One region of the Kitasatospora sp. NPDC056181 genome, then DNA from elsewhere that is predicted to be linked to it. Evidence: riboswitches for the same ligand, from Rfam matches in the RefSeq annotation. Region 1 holds a riboswitch; the other holds the start of a gene.

Region 1 (4,711 bases):
CGCGCAGCGGCGTGCCCCGGCGTCGGCGGAGGAGGGGGTCGGGCCGGACCGGCTCAGAGCCGGATCACCCCCGCGACGGGCATCGCGTTGACGCTCTCGTACCGGACCTTGGCCCCCGGGTACGGGGCGTGCACGATCACCCCGCCGCCGGCGTACATGCCGACGTGGTGCATGTCCCGGTAGAAGATCACCAGGTCTCCCGGTCGTGCGTCGGAGATGCCGACCCGCCGGCCGGCGTACGCCTGGGCCTGCGAGGTGCGCGGCAGGGTCACTCCGGCCTGCCGCCAGCTCCAGTACATCAGACCGGAACAGTCGAACGCGCGGGGCCCGGTGGATCCGTACACATAGGGCGAGCCGATCATCCTCACGGCGGCGGCCAGCGCGGCGGCGCCGCGTTCGGACGCGGGCGGGGCGGTGCCCAGGTCGAGCCGGTCGGTGCCCCGGGTGGCACGCTGCTCGGCCTCGCGGGCGTCCTGGGCGGCCATCCGGGCCCGTTCACCGGCGCCCAGGCTGTTGAGCAGCTTCTGCGCCTTGGCCAGCCGCTGCTGGATCTGCTGCTTGCTCTCGGCGAGGGCGCGGCGGGTCTGGTCCAGTTCGACGAGCCTGGCGGAGGTCTCGGCGCGGCGCTGGTCGAGCCGGCGCTGACGGGCCACCACCTCGTGCAGCGTCTCGTTCTGCCGCTCGGCCGCCTGGTCCAGCGTGCGGGCCTTGGAGAGGTAGCCCTCGGGGTCGGCGGAGAGCATCAGCTGGGCGGTCTGCGCCATGCCGCCGCCGCGGTACTCGGCTCCGGCCACCGTGGCGAGGTCGCCGCGCAGCTGGTTGAGCTCGTCCTGGGCGACGGCGACCTGCTGCTGGAGGTCTCCGGTCTGGTGCTGGAGCCGCTGCTGTGCGTCGAGCGCCGCGTTGTACCGCTCCGAGGCCTGTTCGGCCTCGTCGTAGAGCTGCTCGACCTGTGTCTTGACGTCCTTGAGGCCGGACGGTGCGTCCGGCGAGCCCGGCGCGGCCTGGGCCGTGCCTCCGGTGGCCATGCCGAGCACGGTGGTGGCCGCCGCGGTCAGCACCAGCGCACGGGCGAGCGCGTGCGCACCTGACAGCGGGGAACGGCGGTGCACGGCCATGCGACGGTGGCTCCTGTCCTGCGGCCCGGCCCCGCCGCCGCACCGGGGGGCGGGCGGCTCTGGAGCGGGAGTCCGGTGGCAGACGTTAGCGAGTCCGGGCGATCGAGTCCAAACCCCTCCCAACCCGAATATTTGACTCCCAATCGGACATTCGGCCGAGCCACCGGAAAAGCCGCAGGCCCGGCCTCCCGCGAGGGGAGACCGGGCCTGCCGGGGCTGATGCGGATCAGACGCGCACGATTGCCGAGATCGGCAGCATGGTGGCGGTCTCGTACCGGACCACCGCACCGGGCTTCGGCGCGTGGATGACCTGCCCGCCGCCCACGTACAGGGCGACGTGGCTGGCGTCCGCGCGGTAGATGATGAGGTCGCCGGGCTGGGCGTTGGCGATGTTGGTGCCGATGTTGGTCCCGGCGCCGGCCTGCTGCTGCGAGGTGCGCGGCAGCGACACGCCCGCCTGGGCGTAGGCCCAGCCGGTCAGGCCGGAGCAGTCGAAGGAGCTCGGGCCGGTGGCACCGTAGACGTACGGCGAACCGAGCTTGCTCTCGGCGGCGGCGATCGCGGCGGCGGCGCGCGAGCCGTTGGCGGCGGGCGCGGACGGCGCGGCGGGCTTGCTCGCCGCCGGCGTCGAGGACGACGAACCGCTGAGGTCGGTGCGGGCGTTGTCGCGGGAGGCGCGGTCGGCGTCGGCCTTGGCCTTGGCGTCGGCCTTCGCGGCGTCCGCCTTCGCCTTCGCCTCGGCGGCGGCCTTCTCCTCGGCCGCGCGCAGTGCCTGGCGCTCCTGCTCGGTCAGCGTGTTGAGCAGGTCCTGGGCCTTGGCCAGCTTCGCCTGGACGTCCTCCTTGGACGCCTTCAGCTGCTGGGTGGTCGACTCCAGCTCGCCGAGCTTCGCCTGGGCCTCGTTGCGGTCCTGGTCGAGCTTGCGCTGCTGCTCCTGGAGGTCCTTCAGCGCGCCGGACTGGGTGCTGCTGGCCTGGGTCAGGGCGCCGGCCTGGTTCAGGAAGTTGTCGGGGCTGGACGAGAGCATCAGCTGGACGGTGGACGATATGCCGCCGTTGCGGTACTGCTCGCCGGCGATCTCGGCGAGGCCGCCCTGGGCCTCGATCACCGACGCCTGCTGACGGGCCACCTTGTCCTGGAGCTCGCCGACCTGCTTCTGCAGCTCCTGCTGCTTGGCCTGCGCGCCGTTGTACTTCTCGGTCGCCTGCTCGGCCTGCTCGTTGAGCTGGTCGACCTGCTCCTTGACCTGGTCCTTGGTCGGCGTCGGGTCGGCGTGGGCGCCGGACTGCGCGGAGAGGGCGACGGCTGCCGCGGCGACACCGGTCATGATCGAGACCCGGGCGCGGCCGGCAGGCTTGGGACGACGATGGGACGCCACGAAGGCGGACTCCTTCTTCCAACGCCCGCCTACCGGGTGAGCTGACGGGTTCGGGCCGGAAGCGTGCCCTACGACGCCTCACCGACCGCTCCAGCGGCCGACCTGGCGCCGATTCACCCCGGAGGAACATGGTTCCCCGGCTCCGCTCCACAGCGCCCCAACTACGGGGCTCCCCGTCGGACAGGTCGTGCGACCCGTCCCGCTGCTTCGACGAACTCGGCGGTAAACCCCCGCCGCCACCCAGGCTGGGTGATCGACTGTGCGGTGGTTCGAGACACGACCCTAGTAACAGAACCGTGATCCGTTCAAATCCTTGTCAGAAAAAAGACGGGAGAATACCCAAGTTCATTTGTGAATATGACCGGGCGTGACCAGCGCCGCACACGGAGCTGATCGCTTGTCACCGTGCGGCCGGAAACGCCGACGCCACCCCCGTCCGGAGGTGGCGCGGATCACAGGGCCGCGTCCCGGCCCTCGGGCGTGCCGGTCCGTCAGACCCGGCGGATGGTGTTGATCTTCATGGCGTCGGCCTTCATCACCTTCACCACGTCGCCGGTGTGCGGGGCGTGCACGACCATGCCGTTGCCGATGTACATCCCGACGTGGCTGCGGTCGTCGCGGTAGATGATCAGGTCGCCCGGCTGGGCCTCGGCGAGCGAGGGCACCCGGGTGCCGTAGTTGCCCTGGGCCTGCGAGGTGCGCGGCAGCGAGACGCCGGCCTTCCCGTACGCCCAGACCATCAGGCCGGAGCAGTCGAAGCCGCTCGGCCCCGTGGCACCCCAGACATACGGCGAACCCTGCTTGCTCATCGCGTTGGCGACAGCGGCACCGGCCATGCCGCTGCCCTGCGGCAGGCTGCCGAGGTCGGCCCGCTCGCTGCCGCGCGAGGCCCGGTCCTCCTGCTGCTGGGCGGCCTTCAGGGCGGCCCGGTCCGCCGCGCTGAGCGAGTTCAGCAGGTCCTGGGCGGCCTTGAGCTTCTGGTTGACGTCGGCCTTGGACTGGTTGAGGTCCTTGGTCGTGCTGTCCAGCGAGGCGAGGATCGCGGCCGCCTCGGCCTTCTGCTGGTCCAGCCGGCGCTGCTGGTCCTGGAGGCCCTTGAGCGCGTCGGCCTGGCTGGAGCTGGCCTGCTCCACGCTGGAGGCCTTGTCCAGGTAGCCGGACGGGTCGGAGGTGAGCATCAGCTGCACGGACGGGTCGATGCCGCCGGAGCGGTACTGCTCGCCGGCCACCGCCGCCAGACCGCCCTGAAGCTGGGTCATCTGGTCCTGGCCGCGTGCCACCTGGTCCTGGAGCTGGTCGGACTGCTTGCGGAGCTGGTCGGCCCGCTCCTTGGCGCCGTTGTACTTCTCGGTCGCCTGCTCCGCCTCTTCCTGGAGCTGGTCGATCTGCGCCTTCACGTCCTCCTTCTTGGGGGACGGGCTGGGCGCCGCGTGGGCGGCGACCTGGGCGGACAGGGCGACCGCGGTCGCCGCGGCAGCGGTGAGCACGGAGACCCGCGCGCGGCTCGGCTGCTTGGGACGGCGGTGGGAGGCCAAGGACCGGCTCCTTCTTCCAACGGACTCACCCGATCGAGTGAGAATCCGGAAAATAGGTTTGACGCCAGACCCTAGTGAAGATCCAGGCTTTGCGCCACTCCCCCGATGGCGTGAACTCCGGCCCGCCGCCCTGACTTCACAAGATCCCCACACCACCGCAAACCGGGCGCTGACCAGGCGTCATCCCCGTCGCGAAGGGCCTGCAACAGCCTACGGCCGGGCCAGCCGGTTCAGCAGCAGAATCGAGGCCACGGGGCGCGCGCCGGCCTTCCGCACGCCGTCGGCGACCTCCCGGTCCGTGGAGACCACCACGACCGGACGGCCCTGCGGCTCGGCCCGCACCAGGCGGCGGATCAGTTCGTCCGCGGTCTCCCCGGTCCGGCTGAAGCGGACCCGGACCCCGCGCGGCGGCGCCATGATCACCGGCACGTCCAGGTCCTGCCCGTCGAACACGCAGGTGACCTCCGCCTGGGTGCGCTGGGCCAGCATCGCCAGCCCGCCCAGCAGCCGGATCCGCTGCTGCTCCAGCGGCAGCGCCGGATAGCCGGTCTTGGTCACGTTGTAGCCGTCCACCACCAGGTGGACCTGCGGGATCGCCAGCAGCTGGTCCAGCAGCGCCGGATCGTCCTCCGCCAGCCCGCGCCGGGCCACGTCGTGCGGCGACGCCGACCCCGGCACCA
Region 2 (4,711 bases), on a different contig from region 1:
CGGAAGCGCGGGAAGGCGCCGCGGCCGGCGTACTCGGCGGCGTCGTCGAGGATCTCCTCGATGCGCAGCAGCTGGTTGTACTTGGCGACGCGCTCGGAGCGGGCCGGGGCACCGGTCTTGATCTGGCCGCAGTTGGTGGCGACGGCCAGGTCGGCGATGGTGACGTCCTCGGTCTCGCCGGAGCGGTGCGACATCATGCAGCGGTAGCCGTTGCGCTGGGCCAGCTCGACGGCGTCCAGGGTCTCGGTCAGCGAACCGATCTGGTTCACCTTGACCAGCAGGGCGTTGGCGGTGCCGGTCTCGATGCCCTTGGCCAGGCGGGCCGGGTTGGTGACGAACAGGTCGTCGCCGACCAGCTGGACCTTGTCGCCCAGCTTGACGGTCATGGCCTTCCAGCCGTCCCAGTCCGACTCGTCCAGCGGGTCCTCGATGGAGACCAGCGGGTACGAGGCGACCAGGTCGGCGTAGTACTCGATGAGCTCGGCGGAGGTGAGCGCCTTGCCCTCGAACTGGTAGGCGCCGTCCTCGTAGAACTCGGAGGCGGCGACGTCCAGCGCCAGCGCGATGTCGCGGCCGGGCACGTAGCCGGCCTTCTGGATGGCCTCGGTGATGAGGTCCAGGGCCTCGCGGTTGCTGTCCAGGTTCGGCGCGAAGCCGCCCTCGTCGCCGAGGCCGGTGGAGAGGCCGCGCTCCTTCAGGACGCCCTTGAGGGTGTGGTAGACCTCGACGCCCCAGCGGACGGCCTCGGAGAAGGACTCCGCGCCGATCGGGGCGATCATGAACTCCTGGATGTCGACGTTGGAGTCCGCGTGCGAGCCACCGTTGAGGATGTTCATCATCGGGACCGGCAGGACGTGCGCGTTCGGGCCGCCCAGGTAGCGGAACAGCGGCAGGTCGCTGGCCTCGGAGGCGGCGTGCGCGACGGCCAGGGAGACGCCCAGGATGGCGTTGGCGCCGAGCGAGGACTTGTCCGGGGTGGCGTCCAGGTCGAGCATGGCCTGGTCGATCAGGCGCTGCTCGGTGGCGTCGTAGCCGACCAGCTCCGGGCCGATCTGCTCGATGACGGCCAGGACGGCCTTCTCGACGCCCTTGCCGAAGTAGCGGTTCTTGTCACCGTCGCGCAGCTCCAGGGCCTCGAAGGCACCGGTGGAGGCACCCGACGGGACAGCGGCACGACCGGTGCTGCCGTCGTCGAGGCCGACCTCGACCTCGACCGTGGGGTTGCCACGCGAGTCGAGAATCTCACGGGCTACGACGACATCGATGGACGGCACGAGGCATCTCCTAGCGGAAGCAGGTTCGACTGACGGTGGGTGCTGTCGGACGAACGATTGCGGAGTCGTTACGACCAGAGCCTAACCGCACGGGCTCTCGGGGCCACGCTGACCTCGGTCCCGTCTCAGCGTGTGGCCCTGCTACCCCCCGGTAGTTCACCTGGTTGCCCGACGGAAGCCGACCAGATGCGGACGAAGGGGGCCAAATCCGGCCCCCTTCGCCGAGTCACCGTGAGAGAGGGTGCGCTCAGCCGAGGTTGAGCACCTGTCCGGGCATGATCAGGTCCGGGTCGGCGCCGACGGTGCCGCGGTTGCCGTCGTACAGCGCCTGCCAGCCCCCGGAGAGCCCCTGGGTGGCGGCGATGCCGGCCAGCGTGTCGCCGGACTGGACGGTGTAGCCGTGGCCGGCGTGCTGCTGGGCCGCGGGGGCGCTCTGCGCGACCGGGGCGGCCTGCGCGGCGCGGTTGTCCTGACCCGCACCCTGGCCGGCGTACTGCTGGTAGACGCTCTGGTGGCTGGTCCAGTACCAGTCGCCGTTGCTCTGGTACCAGTACACCTTCGCGTCGGCGTCCCAGCCGCCGTGGCCGGAGAAGTCCGGGGTCGTGGCCTGCTGCTGCCCGTACTGCTGGGCCTGCTGCGCGTGCTGCTGGGCGGCGGGCTTCTGGGCCTGCTGCTGGGCCGGCTTCGGCTGGGCGGGCTTCTGGGCCGGCTTCGGCGCGGCGGGCTTGGCGTCCGAGGCGGTGTCGACCGAGGCCGGGGCACCGCCCTTGCTCAGGCCGGCCTTCTGCGAGCAGACCGGCCAGGCACCCGGGCCCTGCGAGGCGAGGACCTTCTCCGCGACCGAGATCTGCTGGCCCTTGCTGGCCTGGTTGGCCTGCGGCGCGTAGGACGTGCCGCCGTACGCCTTCCAGGTGCTGGAGGTGAACTGCAGGCCGCCGTAGAAGCCGTTGCCCGTGTTGATGCTCCAGTTGCCGCCGCTCTCGCACTGGGCGACCGCGTCCCAGGTCGAGACGGGGGCCGCCGAGGCGCCGGTGGCGGTGAGGATCGGCATCGCGAGTCCGACGCCGGCCACACCGGCGACTGCGATGGCCTTCTCGGCCTGGGTGCGACGACGGTGACGGCCAGTTCCAACGAACAGCATGAATGGGTCCCTCTCCGCACGCCTGCGAGGTGAGCTGTCGGGTTCGGACCGGGAGGTGGCCCGGCCGCGTCGCGCGGAAGGCTCTCTGCCCGCGCGGGCGGCTTCACCCCAAGCCGTGGGGGACGGCAACAAACCTGGTTCCCCCGCCCCTGCCCAGGGGTCTGGTCGGTTTCCCGTGGCACGGCGGGCAGGATTCGGCGTTCCGCGCACGAGGTCCGCAGCTGCGAACTTCAGGGAGGGTAGGCAGATCCTCTTACCAATCACAAGCTCATATCGCCGATATCACACAGAAATTACGGTGAGTGGCCGATCGCCTACCAACGAAGGCGGTATGTCCGCTTTGATGACGGTTCAACCCCCCTGTTTCGGCGTGTCGGAGACGTCCCGTCAGTGTGTCGAGGCATCAGTCCGTGATGTCGGAGGCCCCGGCGGAGGGCTCGTCAGCAGGGACGACGGGCTTCTTCTCGGGAGTGAATTCGACCGGAAGTTCACGAAGTCCACGCATGATCAGACCACCTCGCCAGCGCAGGTTGTCCGGGTTCTCGGCCAGCCGCAGATCCGGCAGCCGGGAGAGCAGGGTGGCCAGCGCCGCCCGCCCCTCGAGCCGGGCCAGCGGGGCGCCGATGCAGTAGTGGATGCCGTGCCCGAAGCCCAGGTGCGGGTTGTCCGCCCGGGCCAGGTCGAGGGTGTTCTCGTCGGCGAACCTCGCCGGGTCCCGGTCCGCCGCCGCGAGCACCACCAGCACCGGGTCGCCGACCGGGATCGCCACCCCGCCGATGGTCAGCGGGCTGGTCGCGAACCGCCAGGTGGCCAGCTCCACCGGCCCGTCGTAGCGCAGGAGTTCCTCGATCCCGGTCTCCAGCAGGGCGCTCTCCCCGCGGGCGATCGAATCCTGCAGCAGCGCCCGCTGGTCCGGGTTGCGCAGCAGGGCGTAGGTGCCGTTGCCGATCAGGTTGACGGTCGTCTCGAACCCGGCGAAGAGCAGGATGAAGGCCATCGCCGCGGCCTCGTTCTCGGTCAGGTGCTCGCCGTGGTCGCTGGCCCGGATCAGGCCGGAGATCAGGTCGTCGCCGAGGTCCGCCCGCTTGCGGTGGATCAGCTCCGCCAGGTAGGCGCGGATCCGCTTCACCGCCCGCCCCACACCACCGCGCTGGCCCCCGCCCTGGCCCGGCCTGGTGTGCCGCACCATCATGCCCGCCCAGTCCCGGAAGTCGTCCTGGTCCTCCGCGGGCACGCCGAGCAGGTCGCAGATCGCGTAGATGGGGAGGGGGAAGGCGAACTCGTGGATCAGGTCGGCGCTGCCGCGCTCCGCGAAGCCGTCGATCAGCCGGTCGGTGAGCTGCTGCACCCTCGGCTCGAACTCGGCCACCCGGCGGGGCGTGAACGCCTTCGAGACCAGCCGGCGCAGCCGGGTGTGGTCCGGCGGGTCGATGTTCAGCAGATGCGTCATCAGGTTGGCCTGGCGTTCGCCCGGGATGCCGACCCGGCCCGTGCTGTGGGCCTGCGTGCTGTGGTGGAGCGGGTTCTTGGAGAGCCGGCTGTCGGCGAGGGCCTGCCGGGCGTCCGCGTACCTGGTCACCAGCCAGGCCTCGACCCCGCTCGGCAGGGTGGTGCGGTGCACCGGCTCGTGCTCCCGCAGCCACGCGTAGGCCGGGTACGGGTCGGCGGCGAAGTCCCAGGTGAAGAGCGGCGGGCGGGCGGAATCGGGCTGAACTGGCATGTGTCGACGGTATCCGGTGGGATCCCCGGGGTCCGGGGGGCGGTTCCCGGAGGTGCGGGGCGTTGGCGGGGCGTCGGCGGGACGTCCGTCCGACGGGGCCGGGGGGCGGTTCCTCGGGGTGTCGCGGGGAGTCGGCGGCGTGTCGCGGGGCGTCGGCGGGGCGTCGGCGGGGCGCCTGTTCGAGGGGCCCTGCCGAAGGGTTCCCGGGCGTGGCAGGCGTGAGCCTGGTCACCTGAGGGGTAATCCCTGTTGCGGAGGGTCAGGACAAGCCTACGATCCTCCCGCAAAGCAACACGTGGGCGCCGGTGCGGAGCCGCCCACAGGGAGGAGCGCACCATGCGGGTCACCGGGGCAGTCGTGGTCATCGCCGTACTCGACGGCGGGTCGGGTGCCGATCTCGCACGCCGCTTCACCGCCGCCGGCGCCGTCGGGGTGCTCATCGCCGACCAGCGGGAGGGCATCGCCGAGGACCTCGCCACCGAGCTCGACCGGCCCGGCTGCCCGGTCGTCGGCGTCTGCGGCGACATCCGCCGCCCCAGCGACGTCGCCGCCCTCGTCGACACCGCCGAGAAGCAC

What was found. Region 1 has a riboswitch for cyclic di-AMP ahead of ACFC1F_RS06555 (NlpC/P60 family protein). Riboswitches for the same ligand answer to the same signal wherever they lie in the genome.
Region 2: it holds a riboswitch for cyclic di-AMP, as region 1 does, so the genes downstream of both, ACFC1F_RS19060 (transglycosylase family protein) here and ACFC1F_RS06555 (NlpC/P60 family protein) in region 1, are expected to answer to the same signal.

The regions. Positions count from the first base shown of each region.
Region 1 is NZ_JBHJUK010000009.1:98,665-103,375, forward strand. It holds gene ACFC1F_RS06550 (NlpC/P60 family protein) at 54-1,118, opposite strand; gene ACFC1F_RS06555 (NlpC/P60 family protein) at 1,345-2,496, opposite strand; cyclic di-AMP (ydaO/yuaA leader) riboswitch at 2,507-2,661, opposite strand; gene ACFC1F_RS06560 (C40 family peptidase) at 2,988-4,031, opposite strand; gene ACFC1F_RS06565 (NYN domain-containing protein) at 4,242-4,711, opposite strand, start outside.
Region 2 is NZ_JBHJUK010000046.1:9,379-14,089, forward strand. It holds gene eno (phosphopyruvate hydratase) at 1-1,274, opposite strand, end outside; gene ACFC1F_RS19060 (transglycosylase family protein) at 1,522-2,415, opposite strand; cyclic di-AMP (ydaO/yuaA leader) riboswitch at 2,421-2,592, opposite strand; gene ACFC1F_RS19065 (cytochrome P450) at 2,819-4,135, opposite strand; gene ACFC1F_RS19070 (SDR family NAD(P)-dependent oxidoreductase) at 4,472-4,711, shown strand, end outside.